DNA from 4 places in the Ancylobacter sp. genome. Region 3 is predicted to be linked to each of the others. Evidence: predicted binding sites of a transcription regulator. Region 3 holds the regulator's gene; each other region holds the start of a gene.

Region 1 (7,022 bases), 1.3 Mb from region 3:
CTTCCTTGTGCGGCGCCACCATGGAGGGGAAGCGGGCGCGCAGGATCGCGACGATCTCGGCGGTGTCGTCGATGGAGAGCGTGGTCTGCGTGGTGAAGGCGAGGTTGTCAGGGTTGCGCGGCTCGAAGCGCCGCGCCTGCTCGGCGGTCTCCACCAGCGAGACGGCGCCCTCGGGGAGCTGTCCCATCGTGCCGATGACTTCCGGGTGCCCGGCATGGCCGATGAGCACGACCTCGCGGCCGCGCTTGTGGTGGACGGTGGCCTCGCGATGCACCTTGGTCACGAGCGGGCAGGTGGCATCGATGGCAAAGAAGCTGCGCCGGGCCGCGTCCTCCGGCACCGCCTTGGCGACGCCATGGGCGGAGAAGATGACGGGGGCGGTGGTGCCGGCGGGCACTTCGTGGAGTTCCTCGACGAAGATCGCACCCTTCGCCTTCAGCCCTTCGACCACATATTTGTTGTGCACGATCTCGTGGCGCACATAGACCGGCGGCCCGTACATTTCGAGCGCCCGCTCCACCGCGTCGATGGCGCGCACCACGCCGGCGCAGAAGCCGCGCGGGGCGCAGAGGAGGACGCGAAGCTCGGGCTTCCGGTCAGGTGTTTCGGCGGTCATCGCAGGGTCCAGCGGGGCCTCGCCACCGTCATGGGTGCCGTGGCCCGCGCTGTCAAGCACGGCCCGTTCAGGGCTGCTTGATGAAGGCCCCGACGATGTCGAGCGCCACCTCGTCCGAGACGACGGGCACGCCGAAGCCCATCCCGAACTCGCTGCGCATGATATCGGCCGTCGCGGTGAAGCCGATCGTCTCCTTCTTGGTCATCGGGTCGATGCCCCCGCCGAAGAAGCTGGCGTCCAGCGTGATCGTCTTCGTCACGCCACGCAGCGTGATTTCGCCTTCGATGGTGGCATCGGCGCCCTCGACCGTGATCCCGGTGGATTTGAACGTCGCGGTGGGAAATTTGGCGGCGTCGAGGAAGTCGGCGCTTGCCAGGTGGGTGGCGAAATCGGTCGAGGGGACGCGCAGGCTGGAGATCGGGATGGTGATTTCCAGCTTCGCCTCGTCGGGCTTGGCCGGGTCGAGCGCCAGCGTGCCGCTCGCCGCGCCGAACATGCCGGCGAGCGGGGTAATGCCCATGTGATTGACGGTCCAGACGATCTGGGTGTGGTCCGGATCGACCACATAGGTGCCGCCGGTGATGCGGGCGACATCGTCGGTGCCGGGCATGTCCGGTGCCTCGCCCGGTTGCGCCGGAATGTCCTGCGCCAGGCTCTGCCCGGCGCCGGCGCAGGCGGTGAATCCGATCAGCAGGGCCGTCGCCAGAAGTCGAACAGGCTTCATCGCTTTCTCCTCGATTCGGGAGGGCGGACGCTATCAGCGGCATCGACGGGGAACCACATCGACCTTTCGTCTTAGGATTTGCAGGAAGGCGCACGGAGGCTTATATTCGTCGCATCCCGGTCATCGCGAGACGGTCCGAGGCTCCGCCCCGCAGGGTGGTGGGGCGCGGGGAGAAGTTTGCGCGGCCGACGACCCGAAATCTGCGCGCCGGCTCGGTTTCCACCGCCTGCCTGCGCATCACTGGATGGAGACGCCTCCCATGGCGAACGCCCCGCTCATGCCGAAGGCCACCGCCGTGTGGCTGGTCGAGAATACCGCCCTGACATTCGACCAGATCGCGGACTTTTGTAAGCTGCATGTGCTCGAGGTGAAGGGTATCGCCGATGGCGAGGTGGCGCAGGGCATCAAGGGCAGCGACCCGATGACGACCGGCCAGCTGGCCCGCGAGGAAATCGAGCGCGCCGAGAAGAACCCCAACCACCGGCTGAAGCTGCTGGAATCGAAGGTGCGCCTGCCCGAGCCCAAGCGCCGCCGGGGCCCGCGCTACACGCCGGTTTCCAAGCGCCAGGACCGCCCGAACGCGATCCTCTGGCTGCTGCGCAATCACCCGGAGCTGAAAGACAGCCAGATCATGCGTCTGGTCGGCACCACCAAGACCACCATCGAATCGATCAAGGAGCGCACCCACTGGAATGCGCAGAACCTGACGCCGATGGATCCGGTGACGCTGGGCCTGTGCTCGCAGATCGACCTCGACATCGAGGTGCAGCGCTCCTCCAAGGACCGGCCCGCCTCGGCGGCGACCAGCGGCGAGCACGAGGCGACGCTGCTTCCGGTCGACGTGTCCACCGGCGACGGCCCGGAGCCCTTCGTCCCGACCCGCAAGCCGCGCGAGGAGCCGATCAACCTGGAGACCGTGTTCGCCAAGCTGGGCGGTTCGCGCAAGAGCGAGGCCGAAGACGAGGAGTGATCCTCGCTCCGGCTTTCGGCATCTGACAGCAAGAGAAAAGCCCGGGGCCGCGCTGCTCCGGGCTTTTTCATGAGCCTATTTGCCGTGGCGGCGACCTACGCCGCCGAATTCCGGGCAAGGCCGCGCGCCCCCAATGCCGCGGCGATCTCGTCGAGCGAGGCGGGGTCATCGATGGTCGCCGGCATGTTCCAGGGCTGCGCATCGGCGATCTTCTTCATCGTGCCGCGCAGGATCTTGCCGGAGCGCGTCTTGGGCAGCCGGTTCACCGTGATGGCGAGGCGAAACGCCGCCACCGGCCCGATGCGTTCGCGCACCAGCGCGACGATTTCCGCCTCGATGTCGGTTGGCGCGCGGGTGACGCCCACCTTCAGCACCACGAAGCCGCAGGGCACCTCGCCCTTCAACTCGTCATGGATGCCGATGACCGCGCATTCGGCGACATCGGCGTGGCCGGCGAGCACTTCCTCCATGCCGCCGGTGGAGAGGCGGTGCCCGGCCACGTTGATGATGTCGTCGGTGCGGCCCATGATGAAGAGCTGGCCATCGGCGTCGGCGAAGCCTGCATCGGCGGTCTTGTAGTAGCCGGGATAGTCGACGAGGTAGCTCGCGCGAAAGCGCTCATCCTGCCGCCACAGCGTGGGCAGGCAGCCGGGCGGCAGCGGCAGCTTGATGGCGATGGAGCCCATGCGGTCGGGGCCGAGGGGATGCCCGCCCTCATCGAGTATGTCGACCTGGTAGCCCGGCATCGGCACGCCGGTGGAGCCGACGCGGACCGGCAGTGCTTCCAGCCCCACCGGGTTGCCGGCGATGGCCCAGCCGGTTTCGGTCTGCCACCAATGATCGACCACCGGCACGCCGAGCCTGGCCTTGGCCCATTCCACCGTGTCGGGATCGGCCCGCTCGCCGGCGAGGAACAAGGTGCGCAGGCTGGAGAGGTCATAGTCGCGCATCAGCCGGCCTTGGGGATCTTCCTTCTTGATGGCGCGCAGGGCGGTGGGGGCGGTGAACAGCACTGCCACCTTGTACTCTTCCACCACCCGCCAGAACGCGCCGGCGTCCGGCGTCCCCACCGGCTTGCCCTCGTAGAGCAGCGTGGTACAGCCGGCGAGCAGCGGCGCGTAGATGATGTAGGAATGGCCGACCACCCAGCCAATATCGGAGGCCGACCAGTAGACCTCGCCCGGCTGCACGCCATAGAGCGCTTCCATCGACCAGCGCAGCGCCACCATATAGCCGCCGCTGTCGCGCACCACGCCCTTGGGTTTGCCCGTGGTGCCCGAGGTGTAGAGGATGTAGAGCGGATCGGTGGCCTCCACCGGCACACACGCCGCCACGGTGCCGGCAGCGTGGGCTTCCTCGCGCAAGGCCGCCCAGTCATGGTCGCGGCCGGGCAGGAGCTTCGCCTCAAGCTGCGGCCGCTGGAAGATGAGGCAGGCCTCCGGCTGGTGCTTCGCCATGGTCAAGGCGAGGTCGAGCAGCGGCTTGTAGGCGACGATGCGCGAGGGCTCGATGCCGCAGGAGGCGGAGAGCACGACCTTGGGCGCGGCATCCTCGATGCGGCTGGCGAGCTCGGCGGCGGCGAAACCGCCGAATACGACGGAATGCACCGCGCCGATGCGGGCGCAGGCAAGCATGGCGAACACCGCCTCGGGGATCATCGGCATGTAGATGACGACGCGGTCGCCCTTGCCGACACCGCGTTCGCGCAGGATGCCGGCGAGCAGGCTCACCTCGCTCTGCAGCTCGGCATAGGTGACGGTGCGCCGGGCGTCGGCGAGCGGGCTGTCGTAGAAAATGGCCGGCTGCGCGCCGCGTCCGGCGGTCACGTGCCGGTCCACCGCATTGTGGCAGACATTGCCGGTCCAGCCGGGAAACCAGCGGCCATAGACGCCGAGCGCGGGATCGAAGACGCGGTCGCCTTCGCTGAACCAGCCTATGGCGCCGGCGGCGTCGCGCCAGAAGCCCTCGGGGTCGCGGATGGACCGTGCGTGGATGTCAGGGTAGCGGCTGGCGGAACCGGTCATGGCGGGCGTCTCCCAGAGGACGGCTCTTGGCGGCCGTCCTTCCGGTCGAAGGATTCCGCCTTCTGCCGCGCGCTGGCAAGGACGATGAAGTGCTTACGTCCTTCGTCGCGTTCCGTCGCCCGTGCGCCTGGTCCGCCGGCGCCCCAAACGCGAACCGCCGGCGAGGTGCCGGCGGCCGGGTGTTGATGAGATGGGGATCGTGCCGGAGAGCCGGCCAGTGGGGCTAGTGGAGCGTGGCTCCCTTGAGCCGGGCGATCTCGTCCTTGAGGATCAATTTGCGCCGCTTCAGGTCGGCGATGCGCGTATCGTCAGTGGCGGGACGTATGGTCTCTTCCCGCAATTGCTTCTCAAGCGCCTGATGGCGTCGTTCGAGCTCGGCAACATGCGACTGCATGGTCATGGACAGCTTCTCCTGTCTTCCGAAATGAACGTCATCAGTCTGTCACGAGAGCCCGGGGCTGTCGATGAAAGGATGTGCTGCACCGCAGCGTGGTAACCCGTTCAGGGAGTTGCGCGCCCCTGTTGCGGCCGGCGGCGAGGGCGGCGATACTCGGCGCAGGTCCCGCGGGCAGGGACGCTGAGTCGGATTTCGGGTCGGGCGTTTGACAGAGATGACGGCGGATGAGGAGCGCGAGTTCCAGGATCTTCTGGAGCATTTGCGGCAGGAGCATCGCGATCTCGATATCGCGATCCAGGCGCTGCAGGACATGCCCGGAAGCGACCAGCTTCAGCTCGCACGGCTGAAGAAGCGCAAGCTGCAGCTGCGCGATCGCATCGGCTATATCGAGGACCAGATCTGTCCCGACATCATCGCCTGACCGGCGGGCGGGACAAGCGCTCCCGGCGCGATGGCAAGGCCACCGGCCGGGAGGCTGAAGGCGCGGCTCAGAACTGGGTGAGCAGCACGTCGGCGTTGGTCTTGTCGGCCTTGCTCGGCACGTCCTCGACATTGAGGATCAGCACTTCGCCATCGTCGACCAGCATGGAATAGCGCTTGGAGCGCACGCCGAGGCCGGCGCCCGAGGCGTCGAAGTCGAGGCCGACCGCCTTGGCGAACTCGCCATTGCCGTCCGACAGGAACACGATCTTGCCGCTGGCATTGGACGCCTTTTCCCAGGCGGCCATCACGAAGGGATCGTTCACCGCCGTCACCGCAATGGTGCTGACGCCCTTGGCAAGAATTTCCTCGGCGCGGGCGATGAAGCTCGGCAGGTGGTTCTTGTGGCAGGTGGGCGTGAAGGCGCCCGGCACCGCGAACAGCACGACCTTCTTGTTCTTGAACAGCTCATCGGTGGATTTCGGCACCGGGCCGTCCTCCGTGGCCACGCGGAAGGTCACGCTGGGAAGCTGGTCGCCGACCTTGATCGTCATGGATATGTCCTTTCATACGTAGGAAAAGAGGAACGGGAACCGCCGAAGGGCCGGCGTCGACAGTGCTCGCCGCGACCGCAGGGTCCGCTCGGGCGGTACCATAGCGGTTTCCGGCGTGCCGGGAAGCCGGATCAGTGGTGGGAAAGCGGCGCGTGCACCTCGATGGCCCGGTCGCCGTCGACCAGGGTGAAGCGAAGCTGGGCCGTGCCGATATCCGCGCCCTTGGGCACGCCATCGACCGGCAGGGTGAAGGTGACGCGCCCGTCCGGGCCGGTTTCGCGCGCCGGCAGCGGCAGCGCCCAGTCGTCGCCCGGCCCCTCGACGAAGAGGTCGGCGTTGTTGGCATCACCGACCTGCGCCACGAGGCGGATGGCCGCGCCGTCCTTGCCGTCCTGCAGCAGGGCGGTGGCGATGCGGGGCTCGCCGCCGGCGCCGAGCGCCGCCCTATGCGGCACGCGCGCCAGCGCCTGCGTCAACGCTGCCGAGGGCGCGCCGCCGCCGCTTGGCACGGCGAGGCCGAGCGCGGCACTGGCGGGCTGGCAGATCTTGCCGCAGACGGCGAAATCGAGGTTGAGCTTGAGCTCGACGGCCTTTGACGGGTCCTTCGGCGTGATGCGCAGCGGCAGCACGACGTCCGTCTTGTAGCCGATGGAGAAGGAGCCGCCATCGTCGAAGCGCACGGGCGCGGGCCACAGCACCTCGACATCCTCGACATTCTGCGAGCCGCTCCAGTCGAATTGCGGCGGAACGCCGCTGTCGCCGGGATAGCGCCAATAGGTCTTGAGGCCGGGGCTCAGCCGAATTTCGACGCCGCCGATCAGGGCGCCGCCTTCCGTGCCGCCGGCGACCAGCCGGGCCGCCGTGCCCTCCGGCGCCGACCAATCCGACATCTCGCTCGCCAAGGCGGAGCCGAGGAGCGCGGGGCCGGCGAGCGGCATCGCGGCAAGCGAGCACAGGAGGAGGGGGCGCAGACGAGCAAGCATGGCCTTGGCGATAGCCTCTCAGGTCGCGATGGGGAAGCGGCCACAGGCGCACGTTCGTGTGAGCCCCTGCCTCCGGCACCGGCCATGCGCCGGCGCGGACTTGAAAATGCACGGGCGGGGTTTACGCTTTCCCCCATGTGGATTGGACGCGAACGCCCCCAGGGGCTCGGCAACACGATGAGCGGGACCTTCCTCGACGGGCAGATGCTGGTCGCCATGCCGGGCATGCGCGACGAGCGCTTCGCCCGCGCGGTGATCTATCTGTGTGCGCATTCCTCGGAAGGCGCGATGGGCATCGTGGTCAACCAGCTGGCAAACCACGTCAATTTTCCCG
Region 2 (7,022 bases), 1.1 Mb from region 3:
GCTGGTCTGGTCGCTGGACCATGTGCGGCGGCTGGGCATGCGCACCTCGTTCTACATCTTCCCGACCTTTGTCGGCCTGACGGTGGGCGTCTTGATGTTCGTGCGGCCGGAGGCGACGCAGGGCGGCGAATTGCTGGCGGTGCAGCTCACCCGCGAGAACCTGCCGCTGGCCATGCTGGTCTTCGTGGTGCTGCTGCGCTTCGTCATGACCATGGCGAGCTATTCCACCGGCGTCGCCGGCGGCATCTTCGCGCCTATCCTGGCGCTCGCGACCACCATCGGGCTTTGCTACGGCACCACGCTCGACCTGTTCTTCACCCTGCCGGACCAGGCGCACACCACCTTCGCCATCGCCGCCATGGGCGGGCTGTTCGCCGCCACCATCGGCGCGCCGCTGGTCGGCATGGTGCTGGTGCTGGAGCTGACCAGCGCCTATGCGGTGCTGGTGCCTGTCATGATCTGCGCCATCTTCGCGCACATGGTGTTCCTGGCGCTGGGCGGGCGGCCGATCTACGAGATCCTGCTGGAGCGCACACTGGCCATCGAGGCGGAGGCCCGCGCCGCCGCCTCGCGCTAGGTTCAATCGGCGGAGGCCGTCGCAAGGTCCACCAGCCGCGCCGGGCCGTTGCCCTCGCGGCTCAGCACCATTTGCCGCTCGTGCTGCTCGATCAGGGTGGAGCGGTGGCCGATGGAGAGCAGGGCGGTCTGCGGCAGCCTTTCGCGCAGCAGCCGGTAGAGCGCCGCCTCGCTGGCCTCGTCGAGCGCCGAGGTGGCCTCGTCCAGCATGAGCACGTCCGGCTTCACCAGCAGCGCACGCGCCACGGCAAGGCGCTGCTGCTCTCCACCCGACAACACCGAGGCCCAGGGTGCGCTCTCGTCCAGCCGCCCTGCAAGGGCGGGAAGCCCCACCGCCTCCAGCGCCTCGCGCAGCTCCTCGTCGCCAAACATCTCCAGCGGGTCGGGGTAGGCCAGCGCGCCGCGCAGCGTGCCGACGGGCAGATAGGGCCGCTGCGGCAGGGTCAGCACCCGCGCGTCGGGCGCCACCGCCACCTCGCCATGGCCATGCGGCCAGATGCCGGCAATGGCGCGCAGCAGCGTGCTCTTGCCGCTGCCCGAGGGGCCGGAGAGCAGCACGCGCTCGCCACGCGCCAGATCGAGCGCCGCCACGTCCAGCAGCGCCCGCCCGTCCGGCAGGCGAACCTCCATGGCGCGGACCGCCAGCGGCGCGGCGCCGGTCGCCGGCACGCGGTGGAAATCGCTGCGCAGCGCCTCGGCCTGCGTCACCATGACGGACTTCTCGAAGCCGACGAGCCGGTCGACCACCGATTTCCATTCGGCCAGCGTCGTATAGGCGTTGATGAAGAAAGAGAATGAGCCCTGCACCTGGCCGAAGGCGGAGCCGGTCTGCATCATCTGGCCGAGCGGGATCGCGCCGCTGAAATAGGCCGGTGCCACAACGATAAAGGGAAAGATGTTCGAAAGCTGGCCATAGCCGGCGGTGAACCAGGTCAGCCGCTTCTGCGCGATCATGATGCCCCAGTAATTGTGCACGACATAGCCGAAGCGGGAGAGGAGGCGCGCCCGCTCCACCGGCCCACCCTGCATGAGCGCGATCTGCTCGCCATTCTCGCGCACCCGCACCAGGTCGACGCGGTAATTGGCCTCGTAGCGCTGCTGGTCATAGTTCAGCTTCACCAGCACCCGGCCGATGAGATGGGCGATAAGCGTGCCAACCGCCGCATAGGCAAACGCCGCCCAGACGAGATAGCCCGGTATGTGCCAGCTTCCCCCGAACAGGTTGAAGGCGAAATCGCCAGAAAGCCCCCACAGGATGACGGCGAAGGAGGTCAGCGTCATCACCGCGCCGAGCAGGCCGAGAAACAGGCCCAAGGTCTGGCTGACATAGGAGTTGATATCTTCTGCAATACGCTGGTCGGGGTTGTCGGCCTCGTCGCCCTTCAGCCGCATGCGGTAATGGGTCTCATCCGCCAGCCAGGCGGTGAGGTATTTCTCCGTCATCCAGGTACGCCAGCGTATCTGCAGCCATTGGCGCAGATAGACCTGATAGACCGCGACCGCGATCGCGCCGGCGGCGTATAAGGCGAACATCCAGAGAAGATGGACGAAGGCGGGATAATTCTTCTCCTGGATCGCGTTGTAGAACTCGGCGTTCCACTGGTTGATCAGCACGCTGGCATAGACCCAGCCAACCTCCAGGGCGATCACCGCCACGAGAAGGGCGAGCCCGCGCCATCTGTCCTCGCCGCGAAAATAGGGGATGGACAGCCGCCAGACATCGGCGAGCAGGGAGGTGATGGCACGCAAGGGGGCTACTCCGGGCAGAGGTCGCAATCACCTCATCTACGCCGGGCGAAGCTGGCGGGACGGTGTCCGCAACATTACCGTTTGGAGAGCTTGCGCGCCATGGCCCGCTACCGCCGCCGCCGGCGGTCGAAACGACAGCGCGGACGCCATGCGCCCACGCGTCATCCCATGGCTGCGAAGGCTTGAGGCCGCTGCGTCAGATGAACTTCTTGCGGATGCGCTGGCTGACCATGTCGAGCAGCGAGACGGTGATGATCACCATGATGAGGATCGCCGAGGCCTGCGAGTAGAGGAAGCCGCGCATCGTCTCGTTGAAGGTCATGCCGATGCCGCCGCCGCCGACGATGCCGAGCACGGTGGCCGAGCGAACATTGGATTCGAAGCGGTAGAGCGCATAGGAGATCCACAGCGGCATCACCTGCGGCAGCACGCCATAGATGATCTCCTGCAGCCAGGTGCCGCCGGTGCCGCGAATGCCCTCGACCGGCGCCGGGTCGATGGCCTCGACCGCCTCGGAAAACAGCTTGGCGACCACGCCGGTGGTGTGGACGAACAGCGCCAGCACGCCGGCAAAGGGGCCGAGGCCCACGGCGGCGATGAAGATCAGCGCGAAGACCAGCTCGTTGATGGCGCGGCAGGCGTCCATCAATCGGCGCACCGCGAAGGCGAGCCAGTGGGGCGCGACATTCTCGGCCGAGAGGATGCCGAGCGGGATGCCGGCAATCACCGCCAGCACGGTGCCCCAGATGGCAATCGCCAGCGTTTCCAGCATGGCGTTGGTATAGACGTCCCAGTCGCTGAAATCGGGACGCAGGAAATCGGCGCCGAGGGTTGCCATGTTGCCGGAGTCGCGCCAGAGCTGTGCCGGGTTCATCTCCGCCTCGTACCAGGCGGCCACCAGGATGACGACCGTGACGGCGGCCAGCACCAGGCGGAACAGCCGGGTGGTGAGCGGCGTCACCGGCGGCGCCGGCATGGCGCGCGTGGCGGTGCGATGGGCGGCATCGGCAGCGGCAAACATGGGGCGCATTTCTCCGTGGTCGTCCCGGCCGAGCGTTTCCGGCGGGCTCTGTCGCCGCGATCCCGGAGCGGCCTTTCAGCCGTCCGGGATGACGTTGTCGGCAGCGAGGATGCGGGACCGCGCCTGCGCTCCCGCGCGCCTCACATGCTGGGCAGCTTCTTCTGCTGGTCGTCGAGAGCGGCGAGCTTGGCGTCGATCTCCTTGACCTTCGCGGCCTTCTCGTCGGCGGAGAGCTTCTCGTCGTTCTGGACCTTCACCTTCGACTTGAAGAGCTCAAGCTGGCGGATCGGGATCAGCTGCGCGTCGGAGGAGGCGAGGAACGGGCCCCAGCCGTCAGAGGTCTTGGCGAGCACCTCACGGGCGTGGGCGATCTCTTCCGGCGTACCGTTGCGGCCATAGGTCATGAAGAAGGTGTAGATCTTCGCCTTCAGGTCCGACGGCAGGTCCTTGCGCCACACGATCGGGTCGCCGGCGATCAGCGGCGAGCGCCACACTTCCTTGATCTTGGCGGCTTCCGCCGGGCGCGTCTGCTGGAGGCGCGACACGTTCTCGGTGTTGTTGGTGGCGAAGTCGATCTGCTTGTTGGCAACCGCGAGCAGGTTGCCTTCATGGTTCGACGACACGACGCGCTTGTAGCACTTCTGCGGGTCGACATTGTTCAGCGCGAAGACGTAGTAGCTGGGGACCAGGAAGCCCGAGGTGGAGTTCGGGTCGCCATTGCCGAAGTTGTAGCCCTTCGAGCAGTCGAGAATGTCCTTGAGATCGTTGATGTCGTTGCGGTCGACATTGGTGACGATCAGCGAGTAGTAGCCCGAGGAACCGTCCGGCTTGGCGGTCTTCACGAACACTTCGCCGCCGGCGCGGTCCACCGCTTCCATGGCCGACTTGTTGCCGTACCAGGCGATGTCGACCTTCTTGAAGCGCATGCCTTCGATGACGCCGGCATAGTCGCCGACGAAGAACGGCTTCACCGGCACGCCGATGGCCTTTTCCATGTCCTTGATCAGCGGCTCGAAGCTCTTGGCGAGGTTCGCCGAGGACTCCGTGGAGATGAAGCCGAAGTTCAGCTCCTTGATCTCTTCGGCGCGGGCCGGAACCGCAAGGGCGGCCAGCGCAAGGCCGGCGGCAATGAGGCGCTTCATGGGTGGCTCCTGTTCAGGAAACGGGCTGGGAGAGAGAAGCGGTTTCGGCGGGGGCCGGCACCACGAACTGGCTGGGCAGGATCAGCTCCTCGGCGCTGGCGCCGTAGAGCTCGGTAAGGAAGGCGGCGTTGATCTGCGAGGCCGGGCCGTCGAACACGACCTTGCCGGCATTCATCGCGACCACGCGGTCGAAATAGGCGGTGGCGTAATCCACCTGGTGCAGCGAGACGACCAGGGCGATGCCGTGGTCGCGGCTCATGGTCACCAGCGTGTCCATCACCCGCTTGGCGCTCTTGGGGTCGAGCGAGGCGATGGGCTCGTCGGCCAGCACCAGCTTGGCGCCCTGCACCAGCGCGCGGGCGATGGCGACGCGCTGCTGCTGGCCGCCGGAAAGCTCCCGCGCCCGCTTCCCGGCGTGCTGGGCGATGCCGACCTCGGCCAGCGCGGCATAGGCGGTGCGGCGCTCATCGGCGTTGAACAGGCCGAAGGTGCCGCGCAGCGCGTTCATCCGCCCGAGCGCGCCGACCAGCACATTGGTCATCACCGACAGCCGGCCGGACAGCGCGAATTGCTGGAAGACGAGGCCGATATGGCGGCGCGCGGCGCGCACGTCGCGCGCCAGCCGGCCGGCTTCCTGCACCTTGATGCCGAAGGAATGGATGGCACCGGAGCCCGACCCGCTGCCATCGGCCAGGATCAGGCCGGCGGCGAGGCGGATCAGCGTCGACTTGCCCGACCCCGAGGCGCCGATGAGGGCGACACGCTCGCCGGGCTGGATGGTGAGCGAGACATTCTCCACCGCGCGCATCTGCCCGTAGGTCTTGCTCACTCGGTCGAGTTGAAGGGCTGCCGCCATCGGTGCTCCGCCGGCCTGTTGAAGACCGGCTTGGGGTAGCCCTGCGCGGTGACGGGTGGATGAAATTTGGATTGCAGTTTTGTGACACAACCCTGCCCGTCGCCGCCGGCGCGCGCTGCAGGGTGCGGGAGTGCCTCCCCGGAGTCAGGGGCAGCCGCGGCGGCGGGCGCCGTCAGATGGGGAAAAACCCTGCCGCCGCATCGGCTTCATTGACTTCGAACGGGCTTCGTCACCACACTCGCGCGGGGACCGGGAAGGCTGAACCGGAGCGGGGGCCGCATGTATTACGCAATCGTCGCGCTGACCATGGTGGTGGCGCCGCTGCTGAGCATCGCAGCGGAATATCCCAATATCACCGGGCTTGGCGGCCTCATCATCGTCGCCACCAAATGGTTCGCCTTCTGGGCGGTGGGGGTGCGGCTGCTGCTGGCGGGCCTCACCCAGATCCTGCGGCCGGGCTACACGCTGAAGGGCATCTTCGGCGTGGACGAGGCGCGCGCCCATGTGGTGGTGCAGGAGCTCGGCTTCGCCAATGCCTCCATCGGGCTCGCCGGGCTGCTGTCGATCCTGTTCTCGATCTGGGCGCTGCCGGTGGCGTTCATCGGCGGCCTGTTCCTCGGCTTTGCCGGCGTCAACCACCTCATGCGCCCGCACCGCACCATGCGCGAGACGGTGGCGATGGTGACGGACCTCTGGGCCGCCGCCATCCTGCTGGCGGTGTTCCTGTTCAGCCTGTTTTGAGGCCGAACCGCACGCGCAGCCATCCGGCGGCGTTTGCCAGGCCGGCGCGGCCATCGGCAAGCCGCGCGGCCCACACCATCCAGGCGTGGATCATCTGCGGCCACACCTCCAGCACCACCGGAACCTCGGCCGCGCCGAGCGCGCGGGCGATGCTCACCGCATCGTCCAGCAATCCCTCGCTCGACCCGACCTGAACCAGCGTCGGCGGCAGGCCGGCAAGGTCGGCGAAGAGCGGCGAGACCGCCGGGTCATTCGCCGCGCGTCCCGCCAGAAAGGCCTGCGCCAGCCCGACGAGGTAGTCGCGGCTGATCAGCGGGTCGACCGCCGCCTTGCTGTCGAGCGTCGCGCCGCTCATCGTCAGATCGGTCCAGGGCGACACCAGCCACGCCGCCGCCGGCATCGCCTCCCCGGCCTCACGCAGGGCAATGAGGGTGGCGAGCGTCAGGTTGCCGCCGGCACTGTCGCCGCCGATGGCGATGGTCTCCGGCGCATAGCCCTGAGACCGCAGGAAGCGCCAGGCGGCAAGGGCGTCGTCCAGCGCGGCGGGATAAGGATGCTCCGGCGCCAGCCGGTAGCCGACGGCGAGGGTACGGATGCCCGCCTGCTTGCCGAGGGCACCGACCATGGCGCGATGGCTGCGGAGCGAGCCGGAACAATAGCCGCCGCCGTGGAAATACAGCAGCACCCGCGTCGCATCGCTGCCCGGCGCCAGCGACCATTCGGCCGGCAGCCCGGCAATGTCGACCGGCGTGAAGGGCACGTCATCGGGCGGCGGATCGATGGCGCAGATGTCGTCCATACGCTGCCGGCGCTCCGCCCAGCTGGTCGGGCGCGGCTGGCCGGTGAAGAGCTGCCTCAGTTCGTCAATGTCCCGCACCATCCGCTCCCCGCCCCGCCGGTGCCGGACGCCGTCCGCTAGTGCGGCCGGAAGCCGACA
Region 3 (7,022 bases):
GGCGCACGCCGCCGCCAGCATGCCGAGCAGAATGGTGGTGCGGGGCGAGAGGGCGGTCGCCGATATCAGCACCGGGGCGAGGAAGAGCAGCGCAAAGGGATTTGCGAGGCCGCCGGTCAGGAACAGCAGCGCCGCGAGCTGGAGGATGTCATAGGCCAGCAGCCACGCCGCCTCGATATCCGACAGCCGCCGCGCGCCGGGATTGCGTAGCCTCAGCGCCAGATTGAGCCAGGCGGAAAGCGCCACCACCGCAAGGCAGGCGCCGATGGGCAGGGAGAAGCCGAGCAGCCATTGGACGACGACGATCGCTACCGTCTGTCCGGAGATCGCCAGCCATCGCAGGCGAATGAGCGTGTCGAGCCGCAGGCCGAAGAAACGTTCGCCGATTGGATGGTCGAGGGAAAGCGACATGAAACGGCCCCTGCGCACCGTCTCGCGGGCGATGCCGTGCCTCTATAGCCCCGTAGGCGGCCGAAGAGCGAGAGCAAGGCTCGCGTTGACGGCGGCGAGAAAGAGCCTATCTATGCTGCAACGCACAAGAACAGCGTGTACGGGGCGGGCTCTCTCTCACGGAGGCATTCATGGCGATCGGCGTTTTCGGCGACGTGCCTGACGCGGAAGAGGCGGTCCAGACACCCGAGGCAACGCTTGAGGCCGCATCGGCGCTCGCGCAGCCCATGTACTGGATGTTCGAGCTCGGCCATGCGGCACTCGATCCGCTGCGCATGATGGCGGATGCCGGACGGCTGTTCTATCGCAACCCGGCCAATCCGCTCGCCCATACCGAATTCGGCAAGACCATGTCGGCCTCGTTCGAGATGTTCGAGCGCACCACGCGGCGCTATGGCAAGCCCGATTGGGGCATCTGCGACACCAAGGTCGGCGGCGTCGACGTCCCTGTCGAAATCGAGACGGTGTGGGAGCGGCCCTTCTGCAAGCTGCTGCATTTCCGGCGCGATTTCCAGCACAAGCCGCGCCGGCCGCAGCCGCGCATGGTGATCGTCGCGCCGCTGTCGGGCCATTACGCGACATTGCTGCGCGGAACCGTGCAGACCCTGCTGCCCAATCACGACCTTTACATCACCGACTGGGTCGACGCGCGCAACGTCCCGATGTCGGAGGGCACGTTCGATCTCGACGACTACATCGATTATGTGATCGAGATCTTCCGCCATCTCGGCGGCGGCGTACATGCCCTTGCCGTGTGCCAGCCCGCTGTGCCGGTGCTCGCCGCTGTCGCGCGCATGGAGGAGATGGGCGACCCGGACGTGCCCGCCTCCATGGTGCTGATGGGCGGGCCCATCGACACCCGCGAGAGCCCCACGGCGGTAAACCACTTCGCGCAGGACCGTGGCATCGACTGGTTTTCCCGCAATGTCATCACCACCGTTCCTTGGCCGAATGCCGGGGTGATGCGGCAGGTCTATCCCGGCTTCCTGCAACTGCATGGCTTCATGGCGATGAATCTGGAGCGGCATCTGCGGGCGCATGCCGACATGTTCGGCCATCTGGTGAAGGGCGACGGCGATTCCGCCGCCAAGCACCGGGAGTTCTACGACGAGTATCTCTCGGTCATGGACCTGCCGGCGGAGTACTATCTCCAGACGCTGCAGACCGTGTTCATTGACCACGCCTTGCCGAGGGGCACCATGACCCATCGCGGCGTGAAGGTGGACCCGTCGAAGATCCGTAACGTGGCGCTGCTGACCGTCGAAGGCGAGAATGACGACATTTCCGGCGTCGGCCAGACCCGCGCCGCCCAAACGCTGTGTTCGGGCCTGCCCGATGACATGAAGGCGCATTACCTCCAGCCCACGGTCGGCCATTACGGCGTGTTCAACGGCTCGCGGTTCCGCGCCGAGATCGCGCCGCGCATTTCCGACTTCGTGCTCTCGCACAACTGGCCGAAGAAGGGCCATAATCGTCCGCAGGACTGAGCCGCGCGCCTGCGTAGTCTAGAGGCCGGCCTCCCAATAGGGCGGATCGCCAAAGGCTTCCCGCAGGCAGTCCGCCAGCGCCCGCAGCTTCGCCGAAGGATGCCGGCCCTCGGGATGCGCGACATAGATGAATTCCGCCTCCGGCTCGGCGCCGACATCGATCACCCGCAGCGTGCCGTCGCGGATCTGAGGCCCGGCGATAAACAGCGGCAGCAGCGTGACGCCCAGCCCGGCCACTGCCGCATCACGCATCACCACGCCATTATTGACCTGCAGCCCGGCCTTTCCACGCACCTGCACTGCCCTGCCCGCCGTTTCGAAGCGCCAGTCGGCGATGCCGCGATGGCTGTAAAAGATACCCCGGTGTTGCTCCAGCTCATCAAGATTGCGCGGAGTGCCGTGCTGTTCGAGATATTCGGACGAGGCGACGAGCAACCGCCGGCTGCGCGCGAGCTTCCACGCCATCAACCGGCTGTCGCGCATCGGCCCGTGCCGGATCACCCCGTCATAGCCTTCGGCCTGCGCGTCGACGACGCGATCATCCAGCTCGATGCTGAGGTCGATCTGCGGATGGCTACGCAGGAAGGGGTAGAGCGCCGGCCCGATGTGGAGCGCCGTCAGCGTCACCGGCGCTGAAAGGCGCAGCGGGCCGGAGAGCGTGCCGCGCCGCTCAGCGAGAGTGGCGGCGGCCGCCTCGATGCCGCGCAGGGACTGGGAGGCCAGTTCCAGGAAGATCAGCCCGTCCTCGGTCAGCGTCAATCGGCGGGTGGAGCGGTGGACCAGCCTGGCGCCAAGCTGGCGTTCGAGCTGCGCCAGACGGTCGCTGACGACCGACTTCGCCAGTCTCAGCCGGCGCGCCGCCTCGCTGATGGAGCCGGCCTCGGCAATGGCGACGAAAGCGGCGATCCCGTCAAGTTTCATCGTTCGCGTTTTCCGGACATGGTTTCCGCTTGCTGAAGTCTAATCCGAACGCGTCGGCATCGCCATACTCCTCCGCGACACGCCGCCGAGGGCGGCGATTCCTCAGGTTGGAGACTTTCGATGGGACGTCTTGATGGCAAGGTTGCGCTGATCGCCGGCGCCAGTTCCGGCATCGGCCGGGCGGTGGCGGTGCTGTTCGCCCGCGAGGGCGCCCGGCTCGTTCTCGGCGCCCGGCGCCAAGGCGAACTGGACGCGCTGGCAGCGGAAATCGCGGCGGCAGGCGGCGAAGCGGCCGTGCTTGCCGGCGATGTGCGCGAGGAGGCCTATGACCGCGCGCTGGCCGCGCTGGCGGTGGAGCGCTTCGGCCGGCTCGACATCGCGGTCAACAATGCCGGCACGCTCGGCGAGAAGGGCCCTAGCACCGGCATTTCCGCCATGGGCTGGGAGGACACGCTGGCGGTGAACCTCACCGGGGCGTTCTACGGCGCCAAGCACCAGATCGCCGAGATGCTCAAATCCGGCGGCGGCTCGGTGGTCTTCACCTCGACCTTCGTGGGCTATACGGCCGGCTTTCCCGGCCTTGCCGCCTATGCCGCCTCGAAATCCGGGCTCGTTGGCCTCACCCAGGTGCTGGCGGCCGAATTCGGGCCGCAGGGTGTGCGCGTCAACGCGATCCTGCCGGGCGCGGTGGAAACCGAGATGTACCGGGAAGCCAACGACACGCCGGAAGCCCAGGCCTTTATTACCGGGCTGCATGCGCTGAAGCGCGTCGCGGCGCCGGAGGAACTGGCCCGCTCGGTGCTCTATCTCGCTTCGGACGATGCGTCCTTCGTGTCCGGCACCGCGCATCTCGTCGATGGCGGCCTGTCGATCAACCGCACCTGACGCAGCCTGGAGCGGTGGCCCCGGTTCGCCTGCGCGCTCAATGCGCGCGGGCGAACATCTCGTTGAACGAGTAGCCGGAGCCGCGCACGGTGCGGATGGGATCGGGCTGGCGCGGGCGGTTCAGCGCCTTGCGCAGGCGCCCGACATGCACGTCGACCGTGCGCTCGTCGATATAGACGTCCTGTCCCCACACGCCGTCGAGCAATTGCTCGCGCGAATAGACCCGGCCGGGCGACTGCATGAGGAACTCCAGCAGCCGGAACTCGGTGGGGCCAAGATGCAGCTCGCGGCCGGCGCGGTGCACCCGCTTGGTCTCGCGGTCCAGCTCGATGTCGCCGGCGCGCAGCAGGGTGGAGACGTGCTCGGGCTTGGCGCGGCGCAGCAGCGCCCGCACCCGCGCGACGAGTTCGGGCACCGAAAAGGGTTTCACCACATAGTCGTCCGCGCCGGTGGCGAGGCCGCGCACGCGCTCGGTCTCCTCGCCACGGGCGGTGAGCATGAGGATCGGCATGCGCTCGGTATCGGGCCGGGCCCGCAGCCGCCGGCAGAGCTCGATCCCGGAAAGCCCCGGAAGCATCCAGTCGAGGATGAGAAGATCCGGTACGCTTTCGCGCAGCCTAGTCTCCGCCTCGTCACCCCGCCCGACGCTGTCCACCGAGTAGCCCTCGGATTCGAGGTTGTAGCGGAGCAGGAGGGTGAGGGGCTCCTCATCCTCCACGATCAGTATGTTGGTCGGCATGGTCGCGTTCCCGGACGTTCGTGGGGTGCCGAGGCTCTCAGGTCGGGAACGCCACGCTGGTCAGGCTGCTGGTGTCCTGCTTCGGCCGTTCCTCGGTGAGAAGCTGGCCCGTGACGAGATAGTGGATCGTCTCGGCAACGTTGGTGGCGTGGTCGCCGATACGCTCGATGTTCTTGGCGCAGAACAGCAGATGCGTGCACAGCGAGATGTTGCGCGGGTCTTCCATCATGTAGGTGAGCAGTTCGCGGAACAGCGAGGTGTAGAGAACGTCGACCTCGCCGTCACGCTGCCAGACGTCGAGCGCGCGGGCGGCGTCGCGGGTGGCATAGGCGTCGAGCACCATTTTCAGCTGCTCGAGCACGATGTTGGACATGTGCTCCACGCCGCGCACCAGCTTCTGCGGGTGGAACTCGCCGGTGAGGGCGAGCACGCGCTTGGCGGTGTTCTTGGCGAGGTCGCCGATACGCTCCAGGTCGTTTGCGATGCGCATGGCGGCGACGATCTCGCGCAGGTCGCCGGCGAGCGGCTGCCGGCGGGCGATGACGAGCACCGCCTTCTCCTCGATCTCCCGCTGCAGCAGGTCGACCGGGCCGTCGAGCACGATCACCTTCTGGGCGAGTTCGCTGTCGCGCTTCACCAGCGCCTGAACGCTGTCGGCGACGAGGCGCTCGGACTGTCCGCCCATCTCGACCACGCGGCGGCCAAGTTCCTTCAGGTCGGTGTCGAACGACGAGACGATATGTTCGGTCATTGGGGAGGCCTCTCTCGTCGCGGAATCAGCCGAAGCGGCCGGTGATGTAGTCGCGGGTGCGGGCTTCGCGCGGATTGGTGAAGATCTCGTTCGAGGCGGCGACCTCGATGAGTTCGCCGAGATAGAAGAACGAGGTGATGTCGGCGCAACGCGCCGCCTGCTGCATGTTGTGTGTCACGATGACAATGGTGAATTCCTGCTTCAGCTCGTCGATCAGGTCCTCGATCTTCGAGGTCGAGATCGGGTCGAGCGCCGAGGTGGGCTCGTCGAGCAGGATCACTTCCGGCCGAACCGCGATGGTGCGGGCGATGCACAGGCGCTGCTGCTGGCCGCCGGACATGCCGAGCGCGGAGGTGTGCAGGCGATCCTTGGTTTCCTCCCAGATCGCTGCCTTGCGCAGGCACCACTCGACGCGCTCGTCCATCTGCGACTTGTTCAGGCGCTCATGCAGCTTCACGCCGAAGGCGATGTTGTCGTAGATCGACATCGGGAACGGCGTCGGCTTCTGGAACACCATGCCGATGCGCGAGCGCACCACGGTGGAATCCAGCTCCTTGCTCAGCAGGTCGGCGCCGTCGAACAGGATCTTCCCTTCCGCGCGCTGGCCCGGATAGAGCTGGTACATGCGGTTGAACACCCGCAGCAGCGTGGACTTGCCGCAGCCCGAGGGCCCGATCATCGCGGTGACGCGCTTTTCCGGGATCTCGAAATTGATGTTCTTCAGCGCGTGGTTGTCGCCGTAGTAGAAATTGAGCTTCTCGACCTTGAGCTTGGACTCGGTCGAGGGCGCGGTGGCGCGGTTGACGGCGGAAGCGATGTCGATCGACGTTTCAGGTGCGAAATTCATGGTCCGTCTCACTTCATCTTCGCCAGGACGAGGCGGGAAAGGATGTTCAGGGTCAGAACCCCGACGGTGATGATGAGGGCGCCCGCCCAGGCCAGCGCCACCCAATCCTCGAACGGGCTGGCGGCATACTGGTAGATGGCGATGGGAAGGCTCGCCATGGGTGCGTCGAGGCTGAGCGACCAGCCATTGTTGCCGAGCGAGGTGAACAGCAGCGGCGCGGTCTCGCCGGCCGCGCGGGCGATGGCGAGCAGGATGCCGGTGACGATGCCGGCCCGGCCGGCGCGCCAGGTGATGAAGGTAACCACCTTCCACTGCGGCGCGCCGAGGGCGAAGGCCGCTTCGCGCAGGCCTATCGGCACCAGGTTCAGCATGTCCTCGGTGGTGCGCACCACCACCGGGATGATGATGATGGCGAGGGCGATCGCGCCCGCCCAGCCGGAGAAGCCGCCGAAGGGGACGACGAGGAGCTGGTAGACGAACAGGCCGATGAGGATCGAGGGAGCGGAGAGCAGCACGTCATTGACGAAGCGGACCGCGTTGCCGACCTGGGTTCCGCGGCCGTTCTCGGCCAGGAAGGTGCCGCACATCAGACCGATGGGAGTGCCGATGAGGAGCGCCACGCCGATCTGGATCAGCGAGCCGACGATGGCGTTGAGCAGGCCGCCCCCGGCGCCGGGCGGCGCGGTGATCTTGGTGAAGACATGCGGGCCGAGCGCGGGCAGGCCACGCGACACCAGGGTCCACAGGATCCAGGCGAGCAGAACGAGAGACAGCGCGGCGAAGCCGATGCTGATGGCCTTGACGGTGTAGTCGGTCGCGCGACGGCGGGCCAGGGATGCCATGTGTGTCTCTCCTCAGCCCTTGAGCCGGGACCGGACGAGCAGGCGCGAAAGCGCGAGCACGATGAACGAAATCACGAAGAGGATGAAGCCCAGTTCGAGC
Region 4 (7,022 bases), 1.2 Mb from region 3:
CCGGACGATGCCGAGAATGCCGCCTATTTCCGCCTGACGCGCGCGCTACTGGCCTTGCGCCGGCGCAACCCGGCGCTGGCGGGCGGCGATTATCGCGCGCTTGAGGTGGCGCCCTCGGGTTGGGGCTGGTTCGGCTTCGAGCGCCGGCAGGGTAAGCATGGCGTTCGCGTCATCGTGCCGACGCGCGTGCCCGGCGCCGGGGACCCGTCCGCCGAACTCGCCGCGTTTCTCGGTGAGGGCTGGCGGGTTATCGACGGCACGGCGGGCAGCAAGGACATGCCGTTCCTAGTGGCGGAGAGCGGGCCGGCGGTGTGAGCGGGCCTGCCTTCAGACGGGTCGCTTCAGAAAGCCGAACAACCCCGCCAGACTGCGCAGCGCGATCCAGCCGATGATGAGGTTGGCGGCGACGAACAGCGGCAGCGCGACCTGCGCCACGGGCTCGCCAGCGCCCTGTTCCACCAGCTTCAGCGCGGCGAGCGGCAGTGCCGAGACGCCGAAGGTGTAACCCCACGCCGCCGGGCCGAAGGGCTGCTGGCGCAGCCACGGCACCAGCCGCAGCATCACCAGCGCCAGAAAACAGCCATAGCCGAACAGCGCGATGGCGAACCGGTCCGCCGGCCCCGGCGCCAGCGAGAGATAGGCGACGCAGGCCACGGCGGGCGGCGCCAGCTCCATGCCGAGGCTGGCGCGCTGCGCGGCCGGCAGAGTGTGCTGGAACAGCCGGGTGAGAAACACCGATTCCATCGACAGCCAGGACAGCACGCCCATGCCGAAGAACATCCAGCCCAGCGTGGTCTGGCCGAAGGTGGCGCAGGCGATGCCGCCGACGAGCCCGCCGCCAACGGTCGGCAAATAGAGGATGGGCGTCACCGCCTGCGGGTCGCGTCCGCCCTGCCACAGCCCGCCAACCGCCCAGGCGGCGTAGAGCGCCACGCCCGCCGCCCCCGCGATGAACAGGCTCCAGCCGAGCAGGGGCACATGCGGGCCGATGGCGATGGCGGCAATGAGCGTCGCCACCGGCAGCAGCGCGGCAACGAGGCCCTGCACCGGGTGGTTGAGCTCCGCGCGCGCCTCGCTGGGGTGCGCTAGCCACTTCAAGGCGTAGAGCATCGTCCAGAGCAGCCAGAGCCCGAAGGCGAGAACTGCCAGGCTCTCGCCGATGAGCATCGGCACGCCCCACAGCCTCGTCGCCATGCGCCAGCCATTGGCGAGGCCGCCAATGCCGAGCACGGTGCCGAAGAACATCGGGCGCATGGAAAGCAGGAAGGAGGTCACGGGCGGGCACCTGTCGTCGGGAGGCGACACTTACCCCATAGCGCTTCCCAAATGCACCTTTCCTAGCGGCAGGTGGGCTATTGGAACTTCGCCCGCAGCCGGTCGGTGAGGAACTCCATCGCCAGCACGATGACGAAGATGGCGAGGATGATCGCCGAGGCGTTGCGGTACTGGAACAGGTCGAACGCCACCTTCAGCTCCTGCCCGATGCCGCCGGCGCCGACGAGGCCGAGCACCACCGAGGCCCGCACCGCCTTCTCCAGCGCGAAGAGAGAGGAGTTGATCAGCGTCGGCATCACATCCGGCAGAATGGCCCCGCACAGCACGGTGACGCGGTTGGCGCCAATGGCGTGCAGCGCCTCCTGCGGCTTCTTGTCGGCCTCCTCCATCGCCTCGGCGAAGAAGCGGCCGCAGAAGCCGATGGTGTCGACCACGATGGTCATGGTGCCAGCCACCGCGCCGAGGCCGAGCGTCGAGACGAACAGCAGCGCCCAGACAAGATCCGGCACGGTGCGGAACAGCGAGACCAGCGCGCGCGGAAAATGCCGCAGGGCGCCGAGCGGCGAGATGCCGCGCGCTGCCAGCCAGCCCATGGGCAAGCTGACGATGACGCCGAACACCGTGCCGACCAGCGCGATCTGCAGCGTCTCCAGAATGCGCCAGCCCATGCGCTGGAGAAAGCCGGGATCGGTGTTGGGGGGCAGCATGCGCCCCACCAGCTCGGCCATGCGCGGCAAGCCGTTGGCGAGCTTTTCCGGCGAGGGGGCCACCTGCCCCATCGAGGCGAGGAACAGCGCGGCGACCACCACGATCAGCGTGAAGGAGATCGGCGAGATCGACGGCAGCCGGGGCGGCACGAGAGGGCGGGCGGGGGTGGGCGAGGGCGAGGTGAGGCTAACCATGGAAGACGCCCTCCATATCGCGCGAGGAGACCCGTGCGGTGGGCCGGTCGAAATGCACCTTGCCGTCCTTCAGGGCGACGATGCGGTCGGAATAATCGAGCGCGTGCTGCATGTCGTGGGTGGTGTAGACGAGGGTGATGCCATGCTCGCCGGCGAGCTCGGAGAAGATGCGCATGATGTCGCGCCCCACGGCCGGATCGAGGCTGGCGGCCGGCTCGTCGGCGATGAGCAGCTTAGGCCGGCGGATCAGCGCCCGGGCGATGGCGACGCGCTGGGCCTGCCCGCCGGAAAGCTGGTCGGCGCGGGCGCCGGCCTTGTCGGCCAGGCGCACCTCGGCCAGCACCGCCATGGCTTCCTCGCGCCATTCCTGGCGGGCGAGGGCGTGGTGCCAGGCGCGCCAGCTGCCGGGCAGGCCGAGCTTGCCCTGGATGACATTGGTGAGCACCGACTGTCGCCCTACCAGACCGTGATTCTGGAACACGAAGCCGATCTGCCGGCGCAGACGGGTAAGCTGCGCGGCGCTGGGGGCGGCCAGGAAGCGCTCGCCCAGCGTGGTGATTTCGCCCTGGGTCGCGGGCAGCAGGCCGATCAGGCATTTGAGCAGCGTCGACTTGCCGGCGCCGTTGGAGCCGATGAGCGCCACGCGCTGGTCGGCGCGTATGTCGAGATCGACCCCGGCGAACACCGCCTGACCGTTCGGGTAGGTCTTGGCGAGGCCGCGCGCGCCGATGATCTGCGGGCGGGGCGCGGCGACCGGCGGCTTCACCAGCGGGCCGACCTGCGGGTTGCCGGAGCCCATGCCGGCGACGCTTAGCCCGGCCGCGCTCGGCCCGGCGACGTTCTGCACGGGAACGTGCTCCATGGCGGCCTCCACTCATGCAAAGAGAAAGGCGCCGGACGGGGCAAGGCCCATCCGGCGCCGGGGAAAGGGTGTCAGTTGATGAAGCTGTCGAAGCTCTCGATGCCGATGGTGCGGTACATCGCGCGGACATAGTCGTAGTCGCTGTCCTTCACGTCGGTAATGAACACGCCGCCCTTGAACTTCTGGTTGTCGTCGCCCTGCAGCACGGCCCCCATCAGCTCGTTGCCATGGGTGAGAAAGGCGTCGCGCACCTTCACGAACACGTCCTCGGGAATGTCCTTGCGGGCGACGAGGATGTCGTTTGGCAGGTCGCGGCCACGCGCCACCACCGCGAAGGCGGCGTTGGGGAATGCCTTGCGGATGGAATTGAGGTGGCCATAGTTGAGGCCGATGGCGGCGATGTCGCCACGGATCAGCGCTTCCGCCGCCACGTTGCGGGAGATGATCACGCCCTCATAGTCCTTGTTGTACATGACGCCGAAATCGGCCAGCACCTGCGCCGGGCCGAGATGCTGCGAGGTCGAGCCGACCGAACCGAAGGACACCTTCTTGCCCTTGAGGTCGTCGATGGAGCGGATCGGCCCGTTGGCCAGCACGGCGATCTGGGCGAAATAGTCCGGCCGCTGCCAGGCCACGACGATGCGCGGGTCGCTGAGCTGCTTCATGACGACATATTCGGCCGGGCCGGTGAGCACGAGCTCGACATGGCCGGAATTCATCGCCTCGACGGCCGCGGTGCGCGAGCTGACCGGGATCAGCTCGATATCGAGGCCGGTGAGCTTCTCAAGTTCCTTCTGGAAGCCGCCGAATTCCTGCTGAAGCGCCTCCAGCCCCTCGATGTCGGTGACGGCGAAGCGCACGGGTTCGGCCGTGGCGGCGAAGGCCGTCGCCAGCGTGATGGCGAGGGCGGAAACGAGCGTGCGAAACATTTTTTGGCCCTTGCTGTATAGACAGGAACGATGTTGCACGGTTATCTGTATAGACAGCGTATGACGCATGCGTGACAGTGACGTAACCGGTGCCGAGGCGGATGATGAGTTGGCGGATCGAGAATGGGCTGGCGCTCGTCGGCGGCCAGTGGAGCGCGCAGCCTGTCGAGGTGAGCGGCGCGCGCATCGCGGCGGCGGGTGAGGCGGCCGGCGCTCGGCGCCTCGATGCGCGCGGCCTGCTGGTGCTGCCGGGCATCATCGACATTCACGGCGACGCCTTCGAGCGCCACATCATGCCGCGCCCCGGCGTGCGCTTCGACATGACGCTGGCTCTGCGCGACACCGACCGCGCGCTGGTGGCGAACGGCATCACCACCGCCTTTCACGGCGTCACCATCTCCTGGGAACCAGGCTTGCGTTCGCTGGAAGCGGCGCGCGGCTTCGTCGGGGCGCTGCTCGCCCTGCGCGCCGGGCTGGCCTGCGACACCCGGCTGCATCTGCGCTGGGAGACCTTCGCGCTGGAAGCGGTGGCGCAGGTGCGGGAATGGCTGGAACTCGGCCCCGCGCCCATCCTCGCCATCAACGACCACACCACCGGATCGGTGCTGAAGGGCACCATCGCCCGCAAGATCGGCCAGATGGCGGAGCGCGCGGGCATCAGCCGCGAGGAGTATATGGCGCTGCTCGACCGGGTGTGGGCGGCGCGGGACGCGGTGCCCGCCGCCATCGAGAGCCTCGCCGCCAGCGCGCGGGCCAATGGCAATGTGCTGCTCGCCCATGACGAGGATTCGCCCGCCGAGCGCGCCCGCTTCCGCGCGCTGGGTGCCGTCGCCTCGGAATTCCCGATGACGCAGGAAACCGCCGAGGCCGCCCGCGCGGCGGGGGAGGACGTGATCCTCGGCGCGCCGAATGTGGTGCGCGGCGGCAGCCACAATGGCGCGCTGAGTGCCAGCGAGGCGATAGCGGCAGGCCGCTGCACGGTGCTGACCAGCGACTATCATTATCCCTCGCCGCTCTATGCCGCCTTCACCCTCGCAGGGGGAGACCGGGAGGCGCTGGCCCGCTTCTGGCCGCTGATTTCCAGCAACCCCGCCCGCGTCGCCCGGCTGGCCGATCGCGGCAGCCTGGAGACGGGAAGGCGCGCCGACCTGCTGCTGGTCGATGCCTCCGACATGGCGCATCCTGAGGTGGTGGCGACCATGGTGGCGGGGCGGATCGTCTATGCGCGACGGGCGCTGGAGCGTCAGTCCGCCGGCCTGGCGCAGGCAGCGGAGTGAGGGCGTGAACAGGAGCGTGAGGGCACAGACGGGATCGGCCGACGGCATTTCGGGGTTTGACGGCCTCGTCTTCCGCCCCCGCCGCGATGCGCCGATCTGGCAGCAGATCTATGACCACGTCCTGTCGCTGATCGACAGCGGCTGGCTGCAGCCGGGCAGCCAGCTGCCCGGCGAGGTGCACCTGGCGGAAAAGCTCGGCGTCACCCGCATCACCCTGCGCCGGGCACTTCAGCAGCTTCAGCAGGAGGGACACTTGACCTCGCGCAAGGGGGTGGGGGTGTTCGTGCGCAACCTGCCTTCCGCGCTGGTGGTGCGCGATGGCAGCCGCTTCGCCGAGAGCCTACGTGCCGACGGCAAGAGCGTGACGACGCGCACCACGGTGCTGGAGCAGGAATTCGCCGATGCCGCCGCCGCCGAGCAGCTTCGGCTGGAGATCGGCGCGCCGGTGGTGCGCCTGCGCCGCCTGCGCGCCGCCGACGGCCAGCCGATCTATATCAGCACGAAGGTTTTCCCAGCTGCCCTGCTGCCGGATTTCGCCACGGTCTATTCGCGGCGCCAATCGGTGACGGACGTGTTCGTCGCGCATTCCATCCAGAAATACCGCCGCGCCGAAACCCGCATAAGCGGCGGCTTCGCCACCCCCGACGAGGCAAGCCTGCTGGCGCTGACGCCGGGCACGCCGGTGTTCCGCACCAGCTCGATCAACACCGACGCGGCCGGCAACCGCATCGAATGGGCGCGCGGCTGCTGGCTTCTCACCTCGGTGGACTTCGTATTCTGAACGGCGCTACGCCCGCCAGCCCCGGCTCTTCTCCACCGCCTCGGCGAAGCGGGCACGATCCCGGGCGCTGACCGATCCGTCCGGGGCGAAACGTTGGACATTGCCCCGGGCGGCCGCGATATCCGTGCCGCAGAGCGCGGCGAGGCCGAGCGCGGTCATCTCGTGCTGCGCCGGCACCTTCACCGTGCGTCCGCTGGCGGCGGCGAGGAAGCCGGCGAAGAACCGGCTTTGCGAGAGCCCGCCATCGATGGAAATCTCGGTGATCGCCGTGCCGCCGCTTTCCGCAGCGTCGATCAGGCCGACGGTGAGCAGGGCGATGCCCTCCAGCGCCGCGCGCACCATGTCGCGCCGGTCGGTCGCCGCCTCCATGCCGATGAACAGCGGCGCCGCCTTGCGGTCCCAATAGGGCGCGGCGAGGCCGGACAGCGCGGGGACGAAAACGAGGCCACGGCTGAGGGCGGAGGGGCCGGCGAAGCCGTCGAGGTCGCGGGTGTCGGCATAGAGGCCGAGCCGCTTCAGCCATTCCAGCGCCGCCCCGGCATCATAGACGCCACCCTCGACAGCGAAGACCGCCGCCTCGCCCTTGCGCTGCCAGGCGATGGTGGGGAGCAGGCCCTCGACCGCGGGCCGCTGCGGACCGGCGATGGCGAGCAGGAAGGCGCCGGTGCCGAAGGTGATCTTGGCTTCGCCCGGCGCGCGGCAGCCATGGCCGTACAGCGCCGCCTGCTGGTCGACGATGGAGGCCTGCACCGGCACGCCGTCGACGGTTCCGAAGCCGGCATCCACCGGGTGGATCGCGGGGAGGGCGCCGCGCGGCACGCCGTGCAGGGCGCACAGTTCCTCGCTCCACGTGCCGCTGGCGAGATCGAGCAGGCCGGTGCGCGAGGCGGTGGCGAGGTCGGTGGCGAAGGTGCCGGTGAGCCTTTCCAGGAAGAAGGCGTCGGTGGTGCCGAGCCGCAGCCGGCCTTTGGCACGCGCGGCGGCGACGGCCGGAAT

The links. The regulator PhoB, encoded in region 3, activates phosphate uptake and scavenging genes when phosphate is short. The targets are predictions, from matches to a motif close to TGTCATNNANCTGTCAT.
Region 1: ACQY76_RS01915 (YdcH family protein) is a predicted target of PhoB. The motif match lies at 4,764-4,780, and genes of this name have one in related genera.
Region 2: phnC (phosphonate ABC transporter ATP-binding protein) is a predicted target of PhoB. The motif match lies at 5,393-5,409, and genes of this name have one in related genera.
Region 4: ACQY76_RS02690 (alpha-D-ribose 1-methylphosphonate 5-triphosphate diphosphatase) is a predicted target of PhoB. The motif match lies at 4,029-4,045, and genes of this name have one in related genera.

The regions. Positions count from the first base shown of each region.
Region 1 is NZ_OZ257132.1:411,774-418,795, reverse strand. It holds gene ispH (4-hydroxy-3-methylbut-2-enyl diphosphate reductase) at 1-616, opposite strand, end outside; gene ACQY76_RS01930 (YceI family protein) at 684-1,340, opposite strand; gene ACQY76_RS01925 (DUF1013 domain-containing protein) at 1,600-2,310, shown strand; gene ACQY76_RS01920 (propionyl-CoA synthetase) at 2,406-4,334, opposite strand; gene ACQY76_RS01915 (YdcH family protein) at 4,558-4,734, opposite strand; gene ACQY76_RS01910 (YdcH family protein) at 4,946-5,152, shown strand; gene ACQY76_RS01905 (peroxiredoxin) at 5,220-5,705, opposite strand; gene ACQY76_RS01900 (protein-disulfide reductase DsbD domain-containing protein) at 5,837-6,688, opposite strand; gene ACQY76_RS01895 (YqgE/AlgH family protein) at 6,824-7,022, shown strand, end outside.
Region 2 is NZ_OZ257132.1:2,888,668-2,895,689, reverse strand. It holds gene clcA (H(+)/Cl(-) exchange transporter ClcA) at 1-577, shown strand, start outside; gene ACQY76_RS13235 (ABC transporter ATP-binding protein/permease) at 580-2,325, opposite strand; gene phnE (phosphonate ABC transporter, permease protein PhnE) at 2,522-3,346, opposite strand; gene phnD (phosphonate ABC transporter substrate-binding protein) at 3,487-4,488, opposite strand; gene phnC (phosphonate ABC transporter ATP-binding protein) at 4,502-5,344, opposite strand; gene ACQY76_RS13215 (hypothetical protein) at 5,624-6,085, shown strand; gene ACQY76_RS13210 (alpha/beta hydrolase) at 6,072-6,965, opposite strand; gene ACQY76_RS13205 (hypothetical protein) at 7,001-7,022, opposite strand, start outside.
Region 3 is NZ_OZ257132.1:1,745,138-1,752,159, reverse strand. It holds gene ACQY76_RS08160 (ActS/PrrB/RegB family redox-sensitive histidine kinase) at 1-411, opposite strand, end outside; gene ACQY76_RS08155 (polyhydroxyalkanoate depolymerase) at 582-1,937, shown strand; gene ACQY76_RS08150 (LysR family transcriptional regulator) at 1,956-2,858, opposite strand; gene ACQY76_RS08145 (SDR family oxidoreductase) at 2,979-3,743, shown strand; gene phoB (phosphate regulon transcriptional regulator PhoB) at 3,781-4,482, opposite strand; gene phoU (phosphate signaling complex protein PhoU) at 4,520-5,233, opposite strand; gene pstB (phosphate ABC transporter ATP-binding protein PstB) at 5,259-6,080, opposite strand; gene pstA (phosphate ABC transporter permease PstA) at 6,089-6,922, opposite strand; gene pstC (phosphate ABC transporter permease subunit PstC) at 6,935-7,022, opposite strand, start outside.
Region 4 is NZ_OZ257132.1:586,011-593,032, reverse strand. It holds gene treY (malto-oligosyltrehalose synthase) at 1-315, shown strand, start outside; gene ACQY76_RS02710 (dicarboxylate transporter/tellurite-resistance protein TehA) at 328-1,275, opposite strand; gene phnE (phosphonate ABC transporter, permease protein PhnE) at 1,353-2,177, opposite strand; gene ACQY76_RS02700 (phosphonate ABC transporter ATP-binding protein) at 2,170-3,039, opposite strand; gene ACQY76_RS02695 (PhnD/SsuA/transferrin family substrate-binding protein) at 3,111-3,968, opposite strand; gene ACQY76_RS02690 (alpha-D-ribose 1-methylphosphonate 5-triphosphate diphosphatase) at 4,070-5,245, shown strand; gene phnF (phosphonate metabolism transcriptional regulator PhnF) at 5,250-6,026, shown strand; gene ACQY76_RS02680 (FGGY family carbohydrate kinase) at 6,033-7,022, opposite strand, start outside.